4 regions of the Martelella sp. FLE1502 genome follow, and region 2 is predicted to be linked to each of the others. Evidence: predicted binding sites of a transcription regulator. Region 2 holds the regulator's gene; each other region holds the start of a gene.
The links. Region 2 encodes LexA, which represses DNA repair genes until DNA is damaged. Its sites were predicted from a motif close to TGTTCNNNNTGTGTTCNG; they were not measured.

Region 1 (3,377 bases), on a different contig from region 2:
GTGAGATCCACGGACGCGGCGATGAGGTTGCGGAACAGGTCGATGTCGTAATTGTCGTGTTTGCCCTGCAGCACGGCCGCGACCCGCTCCAGGCCCATGCCGGTATCGATCGAGGGACGCGGCAGGTTCTCGCGGCGGTCGGCGGAAATCTGCTCATACTGCATGAACACCAGGTTCCAGATCTCGATGAACCGGTCGCCATCCTCTTCCGGCGAACCGGGCGGGCCGCCCCAGATATGATCGCCATGATCGTAGAAGATTTCGGAGCAGGGGCCGCAGGGGCCGGTATCGCCCATCGACCAGAAATTGTCCGAGGTCGCGATCCGGATGATGCGCTCGTCGGGCAGGCCGGCGATCTTCTTCCAGAGGTTAAAGGCCTCGTCGTCCTCGTGGTAGACGGTGACCAGCAGCTTGTCCTTGGGAAGCGCGAATTCGCCGGTGATCAGGTTCCAGGCAAGCGAGATCGCGCGCTCCTTGAAGTAATCGCCGAAGGAGAAATTGCCCATCATTTCGAAGAAGGTATGGTGGCGCGCTGTATAGCCGACATTGTCGAGGTCGTTATGCTTGCCGCCGGCGCGCACGCATTTCTGCGCGGTGGTCGCGGTCGAGTACGGCCGCGATTCAAGCCCGGTAAAGACGTTCTTGAACGGCACCATTCCGGCATTGGTGAACATCAGCGTCGGGTCGTTATGCGGCACCAGCGGACTGGACGCGACAACTTCATGTCCATTCTGCTTGAAGTAGTCGAGAAAGGTCGACCGGATTTCATTCACGCCATTCATGCTGCGCACGTCCCTTTGAATTCTGGTGTGTCCGTTTCCCGGCTTTTAACGACAGGCGAAGATACTGTCCAGACAAGAGAAAACAGCGGCCCGAGAAAGCCGCTGTTTCGTCGAAATCTCGAAATGTCCTTACAACAGATCTCAGTCGTCGTTGGTGCCGGTGGCATCGCCGCCGTCTTCATCCGTATCGAGCAGACCTTCCGAAAGCAGGCCGGCATTCTGGCGCAGCGCAAGCTCGATCTCGTCGGCGATCGCCGGGTTTTCCTTCAGGAAAGTCTTTGCGTTTTCCCGGCCCTGGCCGAGACGCTCGCTATTATAGGAGAACCAGGAGCCGGACTTCTCGACGATGCCGGCCTTGACGCCGAGGTCGATGAGCTCGCCGGTCTTGGAAACGCCCTCGCCATACATGATGTCGAACTCGACCTGCTTGAAGGGCGGGGCCATCTTGTTCTTCACCACCTTCACGCGGGTCTGGTTGCCGACCACCTCGTCGCGATCCTTGACCGCGCCGATCCGGCGGATGTCGAGACGGACGGAGGCGTAGAATTTCAGCGCGTTGCCGCCGGTGGTGGTTTCGGGCGAGCCGAACATGACGCCGATCTTCATGCGGATCTGGTTGATGAAGACGACCATGCAGTTGGAGCGGGAGATCGAGCCGGTGAGCTTGCGCAGCGCCTGGCTCATCAGGCGGGCCTGGAGGCCGGGGAGGCTGTCGCCCATCTCGCCCTCGATTTCAGCGCGCGGGGTGAGGGCGGCAACCGAGTCGATCACGATCACGTCGAGCGCGCCGGAGCGCACCAGCGTATCGGCGATTTCAAGCGCCTGCTCGCCAGTGTCGGGCTGGGAGATCAGGAGGTCGTGCAGGTCGACGCCGAGCTTGCGGGCATAGACCGGATCAAGCGCATGCTCGGCATCGATGAAGCCGCAAATGCCGCCATTCTTCTGCGCCTCGGCCACCGTCTGCAGCGCGAGCGTGGTCTTGCCCGAGCTTTCCGGGCCGTAGATTTCGATAATGCGTCCCTTGGGCAGGCCGCCAATGCCGAGCGCGATATCGAGGCCGAGCGAGCCGGTCGACACGGTTTCGATCTCGACGACGCTGTCATTGGCACCGAGCTTCATGATCGAGCCCTTGCCGAACGAGCGCTCGATCTGGGAAAGTGCCGCTTCCAGCGCCTTGCTCTTGTTCACCGATTTTTCCTCGACGAGTTTTAGTGAATTCTGTGCCATGGACCTTATCCCTTGTTGTCGCTGCCGCCTAGACGATTTCAGAATTTACATATTTGTACTCCATTTGTTCCATATCCGCAAGCCCCCGTCAAATCATTGTTTTATATATAGAAAGGCAACAATGTTCCGGTTATGTATTTCCGCTCGAAAGCTTGTGTACGGCGTTGCGGGAGGAGGAAGGCGCCCGTGGTACCCGCCTCAGTCCGCCGTTTCGTTTTTCTCGGCTTCGATTCGTGCGGCCGCCTCGTCGAGGGTGGCGCAATAGGCGACGCGCGGCTCCGAAATCCCGTGGCTTTCGAGGATAGACCGGACGCTCGGCGTCGCGCCGGCGAGCAGAACTCGAACTCTGCTGTGTTCGGCCTTGCCGATCGTGCCCTCCAGCACGTTGGCGGCGGAGGAATCGACATAAGGGACATCGGAGAGATCGAGCACGAAATTGCGCGCGCCGCCGGCCACCCGGTCGAGCACGGAGCCGACGGTGGCGGCCGCGCCGAAGAAGAACGCGCCGGAAATGCGGTAGACCACAGTGTCGGGATCGGTATTGGCGATTGGGGCTTCCGGGCGGGTGTTGTAGTCGGAATATGGGTTTACGGCGACATTCTTGCCCATGCGGTCGATGAACATGACGGCGCCGAGCGCGAAACCGGCGACGATGCCCTCCGTCAGGTCGCGGAAGACGACGAGCAGAAGCGTCACGAGCAGGATGACGGCATCGCCGCGCGACGTGCGCAGCAGCGTCCGGATCGCGGCCTTTTCCACCATCGTCCAGGCGACGACCGCCAGAACGCCGGCAAGGGTTGCGAGCGGAATGAAGCGGGCCAGCGGCGCTGCGACGATCATGAACAGCAGCAGGAACAGTGAATGCAGCATGCCGGAAAACGGGCTGGTCGCCCCAGCGCGCACATTGGTCGCGGTGCGGGCGATGGTTCCGGTCACGCAGATGCCGCCGAACAGGCCGGAGGCGATATTGGCCACGCCCTGGCCGACCAGTTCCATGTTGGAGCGATGCCGGCGCCCGGTCATGCCGTCGGCGACAACGGCGGAGAGCAGCGATTCGATCGAGCCCAAGAGCGCGAAGGCGAAGGCGTCGGGCAACACGGCGATGACCTTCTGAAGCGACAGCGCGGGCAGGGCCGGGGACTGCAGCCCGCGCGGCAATCCGCCGAACTGGCTGCCGATGGTTTCCACCGGCAGGTTGAGGGCAGAGGCCGCGAGGGTTGCAACGGCAACGGCGATCAGCATGCCCGGCCAGCCCGGCCGGAAGCGCTTCACGGCTACGATGATGGCGATGGTCAGCACCGCTATGGCAACGGCCGAAATATTGGTGGTGCCGACATATTGCGCCAGATAGGCCACCTTTTCGGCGAA
Region 2 (3,377 bases):
AACACCTTGCAATTGCGGGCGCGGGCAATGCCCGAAACCCATGCTCGCGACAGCGTAAATGCCCGCGCAACACGTCCGCGGGTCTTAAACCAGATGACCGGTCAAATCCAATCACCTTTCCGCGCGCCGAAAACCGCCCTATTATCGCTTTCGCGGCGAGATTCCGGGTTGACCTTCATAAAGACCCTTTCTATGTTCCGCCCACTTTCAGCCGGGCATCCGGCTCGGGAGAGCGTAGCTCAGCCGGTAGAGCAACTGACTTTTAATCAGTAGGTCCAGGGTTCGAACCCCTGCGCTCTCACCATTTTGTTTTTCAGCCGGTTTTGATTTTCCTTCCCCGCTTCGTTAAAACGCGGCCAAGCGCCAGGCGTATCAATCTCGAGGGACCGCATGCCGCATATGTTCGTCAATCGACCGCGTCTTCATGACGTGATTGCCGATACGCCGGCTAAGCGAAAGAATTTCCGCTGGGAGACGATCAACGCGATCGCCTATCAGGCCGGCGGGCTGATCTTCATTTTCGGCAGCATCTGCTTCTTTCCGGCGCTTTCATCCTATGCCGATCTTGGCGCCTGGATATTCTTCTTCGGCTCGCTGATCTATCTGCTCGTGACTGGCCATGACCTGATCGAGGTCTTCGTCTACGCCAGGCAGCGCAAGGACCCGGAAACGCTGTGGGACAGGCTGGAAGCCTGGGCGGCCTGGACCTATGTCTTTGGAACCGCGCTGTTCGTGGTTGGCAGCGTTTTCTTTCTGTCGTCCGTCGACCTTCCCAAGGCCGGCGCGTGGTGTTTCATCATCGGCAGCGTCTTGTTCGTGGTCGGCGCGGTCATCAACGTCATCCAGATCGTCCAGGCCGACGATCTCGTCACCCTGCAGATGATGAACCTGACGGCCCTGACCTTCGTGGTCGGCTCGGCGCTCTTTGCCGTCGCCTCCATCCCCTATCTCTGGACGCTTGCCAGCGAGCGCGACGAAACCCTGCTGGACGGTTTCCTGGCGTGGCAATATCTGGTCGGCAGCGTCCTGTTCTTCATCGGCGGTCTGTTCAACTACCGCCGCGCCTATCGCGTGGTCGCCACCGCACTGGGAAAACCGACATCCTATGCGCTCCACCCGCTGAAGCCGCTGGCGCCCAGAAGGAAGAAACGCTGGGAAGAGTGAAACCGACCTCGCGGTTTGTCGATTCGTGTCCCGCCCCGCACCGGCGGCGCGAAACCCCTTGATTGCCGGGACTTCCCCGGGCTTGCGGAACACAGTGAGAACATGTATATTCGTTCTGGATTTGTTTCGAAGGGCCAGGGGCAGGAAATGCTGACACGCAAACAACAGGAATTGCTGTATTTCATTCATGAACGGATGAAAGAGACCGGCATTCCGCCGTCCTTCGATGAAATGAAGGAGGCGCTGGACCTCGCGTCGAAATCCGGCATACACCGGCTGATCACCGCGCTGGAGGAACGCGGCTTCATCCGCCGGCTTCCCAACCGCGCCCGGGCGCTCGAAATCCTGCGCATGCCGGACAGCGCGATCGGCCAGCAGCCGCGCCGGGGTTTCTCGCCAAGCGTGATCGAGGGCTCGCTCGGCAAGAAACAGGAAGAGCCGAAGGCGCCGGCCAGCGCCAATGACGGCGGCTCGGCGGGCATTCCAGTCATGGGCCGGATCGCCGCCGGTGTGCCGATCTCCGCAATCCAGGAAAACACCCATCAGATCACCGTGCCGGCTGAAATGCTGGGCGCGGGCGAACATTATGCGCTGGAGGTGCAGGGCGATTCGATGATCGAGGCCGGAATTTTCGACGGCGACACGGTGATCATCCGCAATATCGCCACCGCCTCGCCCGGCGATATCGTCGTGGCGCTCGTCAATGACGAGGAAGCGACCCTGAAGCGGTTCCGCCGCAAGGGCGCCTCGATCGCGCTGGAAGCGGCCAATCCGGCCTACGAGACCCGTATCTTTTCGGCAAACCAGGTCAAGGTGCAGGGCAAGCTGGTCGGCCTGATCCGCCGTTACCACTGAAGGTGAGCGTCTGCGGAACCGCGATCACCGGCAGATATTCGCCGGAGCGCCAGTCATAAAGCCGGTGCCTGTTCCACGGGCGGGTCAGTGCTCTGACCGATGTGCTGACTGAGATCGTCATCGGGCCGCAGGATGGTTTTACGAGCACTGGCGGGGGCGGTTGCGCTTTCGCATCCGCGATGCCTCCCGGCAACGGATTGGCGTTGCCTGCCTGCTGATCGGGTTCGCTGCCCCTGCCCGGCTCCGCGACCGAGCGCCGTATGTCGCCGTCGTCCATATTTCGACCAGCCGCCGGCGGGAGCGTGAATTGAAAGGCGCCGTGCTGGCGGCGCATTGCTGGCGTGACGAGGTATGCGCCGGAACGGCAGGTCTGGAATCCGGGGCGGTAACGGCTGACGACGATATCGGCATTGTCGCAGGCAAGGCCGGCAAAAGCCGGCCGGTCGACCGTCATGATTCTGAGGCCCATCAAGGTCGCATAGCACCATGCATCCTTCTTGCAGCGGAAGGTGCCGGGCGTCCGGGCGGATTCGGTGATCGTTTCGCTGAGCGCCCGCGCGGCGCTCGCCATATCCGTTGCTTCGAGCCGCGCGAAACGATCTTCCTCATTCAGCACCAGCGCGCTTTCCTCCACAGGCGGCAGCGTCTCCGCGAGTGTGAGTGCCGTTTCCCATTGCTCGAACACGAAGGATGGCGGCCGCTTCGTGGTGAGAGCCGCGACATTACCGGTGACGATCGCCACGAGATCGCCATCGCCAGCCACCAGGATTTGCGGCGGCGGAGGCTCGCGCGGCCATGAGATCAGCGCGAAGGAAACCGCTATCGGGATCACACCGAGGAGACGCAGACGCGTGCGCAACAACACGAGCGGCAGGAAGCCGGCGAGAAACAGCAGCAGAACCCCCTCCGGCGCGCGGCCTGTGGTAAACGCGCCGCCAAGGCTATCGACCCAAGTCGCCGCCTGCATCACCCAATCAAGCCCCCAGCCCATGACGATCAGAAACGGCGCGTGAAGATTGAGCGGCATGGCGATGAGCGATAAAAGCCCGGCCGGCATGACAACGAAGGTGACCACCGGCATGGCGAGCAGATTGCCAAGCAGCCCGTAGCCCGCGATACGGGAAAAATGATGGATGGCGAACGGCGTCGTCGACAAGCCGCCGATCAGCGCGGTGAGCACGATACCGGAGGCTGCGATCCAGAGCCAGCGGAGCGGCCCGCGGCTTTGGCGAAATCCTTGAGCGGGCCGGCGCTGCCATGCGCCATAGCCCGCGATCAGCGCCAGCGTGGCGGCAAAGGACATCTGCATGCCCGGCCCCACCACTTCGGCGGGCGTCACGACCAGAATCACCAGCGCT
Region 3 (3,377 bases), on a different contig from region 2:
GAAGCACTTTCACCGGCTTTTGCGAGCCTCTTTACCTTGAGCAGATAGGCCGCGGCGCGAGCGGTGGAAAAGCCCGTGGCGAGGCCGATGACGGCGTTGACCGCGAGCATGAAAAGCACGTTGTTGGCCAGACCCGGGTTTACGGCGAGGCCGGCATTCTGCGCATAGAGCGCGGCAAACAGCGCCAGAACCATCGCCAACGTGTGCCATTCGCCCTCGACACGGGCGCGGTTCCCGCCGGCATAGGAAAGCCGATCCTGCGGCCGCAGCATGACCGTCAGCAACGCGCCGACAATGAGGCCACCGACGAGCCCGACAAGCACCGCATGGGTGTAGTCAAGCGTGGCCAGCCGGTGACCGGCGAGAAACAGAAACAGAAGCGGCAGGATCACGAAGGCGCGCAGATGAACATCGCGCGGATAAAGCCGCTTCACGCCGCGATAGACGAGCAGCGCCAGGATGAGCCAGACGTAAAGGGGCGTGCCTTTGATGATGTCGATAAACATGTCCGCTGTTCCTTTCATCTTGGGGAAACGATAACCTCGGCCGCTGCCATAACATTCCGGGACATCGGGAAAACAGGGAATGAACGAACTGCGCGAAAACTTCGCGAATGACAGCGGCCTGCAATTCACGCTTCGCCAGATGCGGCGCGATCTCGCCAATTGGCGGGTGCATGGCCTGCTTCTTATCCTCGCCGCCGTGCTCGCCTGGTCCGGCCCGTTCGATACGCAATCGGCGTTTTCGCTCGTCGGGCGCTTCGCCTTCTGGGGGGCAACCACGTTTCTGACCTATTGGGCGGCGCATTTCTTTGCAAAGTGGACGCGGTTTCACCTCAGAGCCCGCCGGACGCCGCGCCATTACGCGCTTGTGGCCGTCATTCTCGTTGCGGGTTCTGTCGCCACCATTGCGGTGCTGCCTGTCACGATCGCGGTCGAGGGCCTTGCGGCGCTCGCGCCCTCTGCGATCGCCGCGACCGCGACCCATGCCTTCATCATCGCCACCGCCGCCGTTGCGGCAATGGAGCTTCTTGCGCGCGACGAGTCGGTGGAAGCGGAGACGCCGCAAAGGCCCGAACCGCCGCGACTGCTAACGCGCCTGCCGGTCGAGAGGCGCGGACCGCTGATCTCGCTCAGCGTCAGCGACCACTATGTCGAGGTCACCACCGGCGCGGGCCGCCACATGCTGCTGATCCGGCTGAAGGATGCCATCGACGAGACTGCCCCCGTAAACGGTCTGCAAATCCACCGCTCCCACTGGGTTGCGCTCGATGCCGTCTCTGCCGTCCGGCGCGAGAGTGGCAAGGTGTTCGTCGAAACCACCGCCGGCGACCGCCTGCCCGTCAGCCGTTCCTGTCTCGACGACCTACGTCGGTCAGGCCTTCTGGTGCGTTGAGGCAAATGGTTAATGCGACGGCCGAATCCGGCGCTTCGCCATGGCCCCGGGAAAATCCGAATCCAGATGTGGACCGCCCGCAGTCCCTTTCCGCAATATCTAGCCGTGAACAAATCGGGAAAACGACAGAGTCAGCGATTCGTCTGTGATTCGTTCGCATCTGTTCCAAAACTTAACGGAACGGCGTTTTCGCGGCCGAAATCCAAAGGCCCCTCTTGCTTGTCGGCGATCGGCAGGCCATCTATAGGCGAGCGACCGCTGCGGGCCGATGGAGCCGGCCCGCGCGGATATGAAAGACCGTCGGGGGCGAGCATTTGGCCCCGGCCACATCATTCGGGACCGGACATTGAATTCTGAAGCAATGATCTTGAGCGGGCGCGGCGTTACCGCGATGCTCGGTCCGACCAATACCGGCAAGACCCATTTCGCGATCGAGCGCATGGTGGCGCATTCCTCCGGCGTCATCGGCCTGCCGCTGCGCCTGCTGGCGCGCGAGGTCTATACCCGCATCGTCGAACGCGTCGGCGTCAACAATGTCGCGCTGATCACCGGCGAGGAGAAGATCGCCCCGCCGAAAGCGCGTTTCAGCGTCTGCACCGTGGAAGCCATGCCGCGCGAGGCCGATGTCGCCTTCGTCGCCATCGACGAGGTGCAGCTCGCCAGCGACATGGAGCGCGGCCACATCTTCACCGACCGCATCCTGCATCTGCGCGGGCGCGAGGAAACGTTGCTTCTCGGCTCGGCGACCATGCGGCCGATCCTGCAGAAACTGCTTCCCGGCATTTCCGTGGTCGAGCGGCCGCGCCTGTCGCAGCTTTTCTATGCCGGCCAGAAGCGGATCACGCGCCTGCCGCGACGCTCCGCCGTCGTCGCCTTTTCCACCGAGGAAGTCTATTCGATCGCCGAGCTGATCCGCCGCCAGCGCGGCGGGGCGGCGGTGGTGCTGGGCGCGCTTTCGCCACGCACCCGCAACGCCCAGGTCGAGCTCTACCAGAACGGCGACGTCGAATACCTGGTGGCGACCGACGCGATCGGCATGGGGCTCAATCTCGATGTCGACCACGTCGCCTTTGCCCAGGACCGCAAATTCGACGGCCATCAGTATCGCAATCTCAACCCCGGCGAACTCGGCCAGATCGCGGGCCGCGCCGGACGCCACATGCGCGACGGCACGTTCGGCGTCACCAGCAGGGTCGCGCCGTTCGACGATGAACTCGTGGAACGGCTGCAATCGCACCAGTTCGATCCCGTCCGTGTGCTGCAATGGCGTTCCAAGGCGCTCGATTTCTCCTCGCTCGACAGCCTGAAGGCGAGCCTTGACGACGTGCCGCGCGTGCCGGGCCTGACGCGGGCGCTGCCGGCGGTCGACCAGCGCGCGCTCGAATTTCTGGCGCGCAATCCCGACGTTGCCGGCAAGGCCGATCGCCGCGCCCGCATCGAGCTTCTGTGGGAAGCCTGCGCGCTGCCGGATTATCGCCGGATCACCCCCGCCCAGCATGCCGAGCTGATCGCCTCGCTCTATCTCGACCTTGTCGAGCACGGCACGGTGGACGAGGATTTCCTGGCAAAGCAGGTAAAACACGCCGACCGGATCGATGGCGAAATCGATACGCTGTCGGCGCGGATTGCCCAGATCAGAACATGGACTTATGTTTCGAACCGGCCCGGATGGCTTGCCGATCCGACACACTGGCAGGAAAAGACACGGAAAATCGAGGATCGGCTGTCAGATGCGCTGCATGAGAGGTTGACGAAACGCTTCGTTGACCGCAGGACATCTGTGCTGATGAAGCGCCTGAGAGAGAATGCGATGCTTGAAGCTGAAGTGAGCGTGAATGGTGATGTCTTTGTCGAAGGACATCATGTGGGGGAACTGGCGGGCTTCCGTTTCAAAGCCGTGTCCGGGGCCGAGGGTCCCGATGCCAAGGCGATCGAAGCGGCGGCGCTGAAGGCGCTGGCGTTGGAGTTCGAGGCGCGCGCCG
Region 4 (3,377 bases), on a different contig from region 2:
TCTTCGAATCGTTGAGGCCTTCGGGAATATTCTCCGGATCGAGGATCACGGCCGCCGCCACCACCGGGCCGGCAAGCGGGCCACGGCCGGCCTCGTCGCAGCCGGCCACGGGCCATAACCCGCGCAAACGCGCCGCGCTTTCCAGCGAAAAATCGGGCACCGCCGGCGGCAGATCGAAAAGGGCAGGAGAATCGGAAGGAAGCGCGGATGACATTGCGTCATTTCACACCGCCTTCCGATCTCCCGCAAGTCCCCTTCGGAGCAATTCTGAAAACTGCTCATGTGCGGCAGTGAAGGGGACTTCCTCGGCCGGGTCCAAGGGCTCTCCCGGCCGGAAAGGAATTAGAACAGGTTGAGCTGCGCGCCTCCGCCATCGGGCGGGGTGAACAGGTCTTCCCGCAGGGTCGTGCTGCGGCGGGTGAGCTTCAGCCGCTTGACGGCAATTTCGAATCGGCGGGCGATCTGCCAGGCATAGGGACCGCTGCCCTTCATCCGCTTGCCGAATTCGGCATCATAATCCTTGCCGCCGCGCATCGAGCGGATCAGGCTCATCACATGGCGATAGCGGTCCGGGTGATGCTCCAGCAGCCAGTCCTTGAACAGCGGCGCGACTTCAAGCGGCAGACGCAGCAGAATATAGCTCGCCTCGCTCGCCCCGGCGGCAGCGCCGCTGTCGAGAATGCGCTCCAGCTCGTGATCGGTCAGCACCGGAATGATCGGCGCCACGGAAATGCCGACGGGTATGCCGGCGCCTGCAAGCGCGCGGATCGTCTCCAGCCGGCGCGGCGGCGTGGCGGCGCGCGGCTCCATGCTGCGGGAAAGCTTGCGGTCGAGCGTGGTCACCGACATCGAAACCTTGACCAGATGCTTTTCCGCCATCTGCGACAGGATGTCGATATCGCGCAGGATCAGCGCGGATTTGGTGGTGATGGAAACCGGATGGTTGGCATCGGCAAGCACTTCCAGCACCTGGCGCATGATCCGCCATTCCTTTTCCACCGGCTGATAGGGATCGGTATTGGTGCCGATCGCGATGGTCTTGGCGTGGTATCCGGGTTTGGAAAGCTCGCGGGCAAGCTGGCGCGGCGCATCGGGCTTGGCAAACAGCCGGGTCTCGAAATCGAGCCCGGCAGAGAGCCCCATGAAGCCGTGGGTAGGCCGCGCAAAGCAGTAGATGCAGCCATGTTCGCAGCCGCGATAGGGGTTGATCGAGCGTTCGAACGGCACGTCCGGCGAGGTGTTGCGGGTGATGATCGACTTCACCTTCTCGACCTGCACCTCGGTGGAAAAGGCCGGCAGGTCCTCCTCCAGATGCCAGCCGTCGTCAAAGCGCTCGCGGCTTACCGGCTCGAACCGGCCGGACGGGTTGGCGGTCGCCGCGCGGCCGCGCCTGCGGCCGGTCTCGACCGGCTCGAAATGTCGGGTCGGAGGCGGCGTGAAGCCGGCGATGTCCATATCGAAAGCGTCTTCCATGATCATCTCCCGTCTGTTGCGCCGACGGATCTTCGTGTCCGTTCGCAACACTGAGGGAAAATATAGGTTAACTTTTAGAACAAAGCAAGAACATATGGCGCGCCTTCCGTTCACATGGGCCTTGGCCCTTGGCAAGAGCCCTGCAAATTGCCTAAATAACGGCATGTTAAGCGTTCTGATCGAAAGCAGAAATCAGGAAGCCGAGCTTGCGCACACGCTCTCGGCCCTGGTGGCAGGCGCCGTCGAGGGGCTTGTCAGCGATGTCATTGTTCTCGAACACGGCGGCGGCGAGGGCGTCGAACGCGTGGCCGATGCCGCCGGCTGCCGGTTCATGCGCAGCTGGGATCTGCCCGACGTCATCCGCCAGTCGCGCGGCGACTGGGTGCTCGTTCTGGAGCCCGGCGCGCGGCCGCTTTCCGGCTGGGTGGAGGCGGTGTCCGATCATATCGCGCTGGAAAACAGCCCTGCGCGGTTCTCGCGCTCGAAAAGGCACCGCCGTTCGCTCTGGCAACGGCTTTTTGCGAAACGGTGCCCGCTGGAAGTCGGCGTGCTTTTGCCAAAGCCAATGGCCCTGGAAAAGGCCAGCACTGGCGGTGATTCGCCCTTCATGCTCGCCCGCCGGCAGATGACGCGGCGGCTTTCCTGCGAGATCATTCCGGCCTGGGCGATGATTCGCACCTGACCCGAATCAGGCGCGATGCCGGCGTTTTACGCGTTCCGCTTCAGGTGCTCATCGAGCCGAGGCATGATTTCCACGAAATTGCAGGGCATGTGGCGGTAGTCGAACTGCTGGGCGATGATCCCGTCCCAGCCATCCTTGCAGGCGCCGGGCGAGCCCGGCAGCACGAAGACGAAGGTTTTCCCGACAAGCCCGGCGGTCGCGCGCGACTGCACCGTCGAGGTGCCGATCTTCTCGAACGAAATCCGGTGGAAGATTGCTGAGAAGCCCTCCATCCGCTTGTCGAACAGCGGCTCGATCGCCTCCGGCGTCACATCGCGGCCGGTAAAGCCGGTTCCGCCGGTGGTCACCACCACATCAATCCCGTCATCGTCGCACCACGCCTTCACTGTCTCTGCAATTTGCGCCCGGTCGTCGCCGACGATGCGGCGATCGGCCAGAACATGACCCGCGGTCTCGATCCGCGCGGCCAGCGTATCGCCGGAACGGTCGTCGGCCAACGTCCGGCTGTCGGAAACGGTGAGAACGGCAAAGCGCACGGGAATGAAGGGGCGATCGCTCATGCGGCATCTCCTGCGGCAAGTGTGGGCGTGGCAACGACAAACCAGTCGGGATAGGCCGCCGCAAGGTTACGCGCCGCAATCTCGGCGCTCGCAAGATCGAGGTAGAGACCGAAACAGGTCGCGCCCGATCCCGACATGCGGACAAGCTCGGTCCCGGTCGCCGCCAGCGCATCGGTCACGGCGTGGATCACCGGCGCGATCCGGCTTGCGGGAAATTGCAGATCGTTGCGGGCGCGCTTGATGAGGGCAAGCCAGTCCTCGGCCCGGCGTGGCATATCGCCGTCCAGAATTGGTGAGTTATCGCGATGTTCGAGCGCTCTGAAAACCTCGGGCGTAGAGACTTGGTGCAAGGGGTTTGCAAGCACGAGGAAGAGCCTCGGAAACCCGGCTATCGGCGTTATCGTATCGCCGATCCCCCGGGCAAACAGCGGCTTTCCGGCAAGACACATCGGCACGTCGGCGCCAAGCGAAAGCGCGAGCGATGCGGGCACTTCGCCGGGCAGCCGCCAGAACCGCGCAAGGCCGCGCAAGGTCGCGGCTGCATCCGCTGAGCCGCCGCCGATGCCGGATGCGGGCGGCAATTGCTTTTCCAGATGGATATGCACAGGCGTCGCCGAAAGCCCTTCTGCCTCGGCATGTTCGCGCAACAGATTGCGGGCCTT

Region 1: recA (recombinase RecA) is a predicted target of LexA. The motif match lies at 2,064-2,081, and genes of this name have one in related genera.
Region 3: V6767_RS14090 (helicase-related protein) is a predicted target of LexA. The motif match lies at 1,501-1,518, and genes of this name have one in related genera.
Region 4: V6767_RS15485 (glycosyl transferase) is a predicted target of LexA. The motif match lies at 1,549-1,566, and genes of this name have one in related genera.

Annotation. Positions count from the first base shown of each region.
Region 1 is NZ_JBAKFQ010000004.1:122,547-125,923, forward strand. Features, by position in the region: gene alaS (alanine--tRNA ligase) at 1-782, opposite strand, end outside; gene recA (recombinase RecA) at 924-2,009, opposite strand; gene V6767_RS05210 (SulP family inorganic anion transporter) at 2,208-3,377, opposite strand, start outside.
Region 2 is NZ_JBAKFQ010000014.1:85,195-88,571, reverse strand. Features, by position in the region: tRNA gene V6767_RS13555 (tRNA-Lys) at 229-304, shown strand; gene V6767_RS13550 (YrhK family protein) at 391-1,164, shown strand; gene lexA (transcriptional repressor LexA) at 1,312-2,019, shown strand; gene V6767_RS13540 (ComEC/Rec2 family competence protein) at 1,973-3,377, opposite strand, start outside.
Region 3 is NZ_JBAKFQ010000015.1:69,237-72,613, reverse strand. Features, by position in the region: gene V6767_RS14100 (DUF6622 family protein) at 1-506, opposite strand, end outside; gene V6767_RS14095 (LytTR family DNA-binding domain-containing protein) at 586-1,395, shown strand; gene V6767_RS14090 (helicase-related protein) at 1,757-3,377, shown strand, end outside.
Region 4 is NZ_JBAKFQ010000018.1:50,630-54,006, forward strand. Features, by position in the region: gene V6767_RS15475 (ribonuclease HII) at 1-214, opposite strand, end outside; gene V6767_RS15480 (PA0069 family radical SAM protein) at 343-1,455, opposite strand; gene V6767_RS15485 (glycosyl transferase) at 1,637-2,155, shown strand; gene moaB (molybdenum cofactor biosynthesis protein B) at 2,182-2,715, opposite strand; gene V6767_RS15495 (4-(cytidine 5'-diphospho)-2-C-methyl-D-erythritol kinase) at 2,712-3,377, opposite strand, start outside.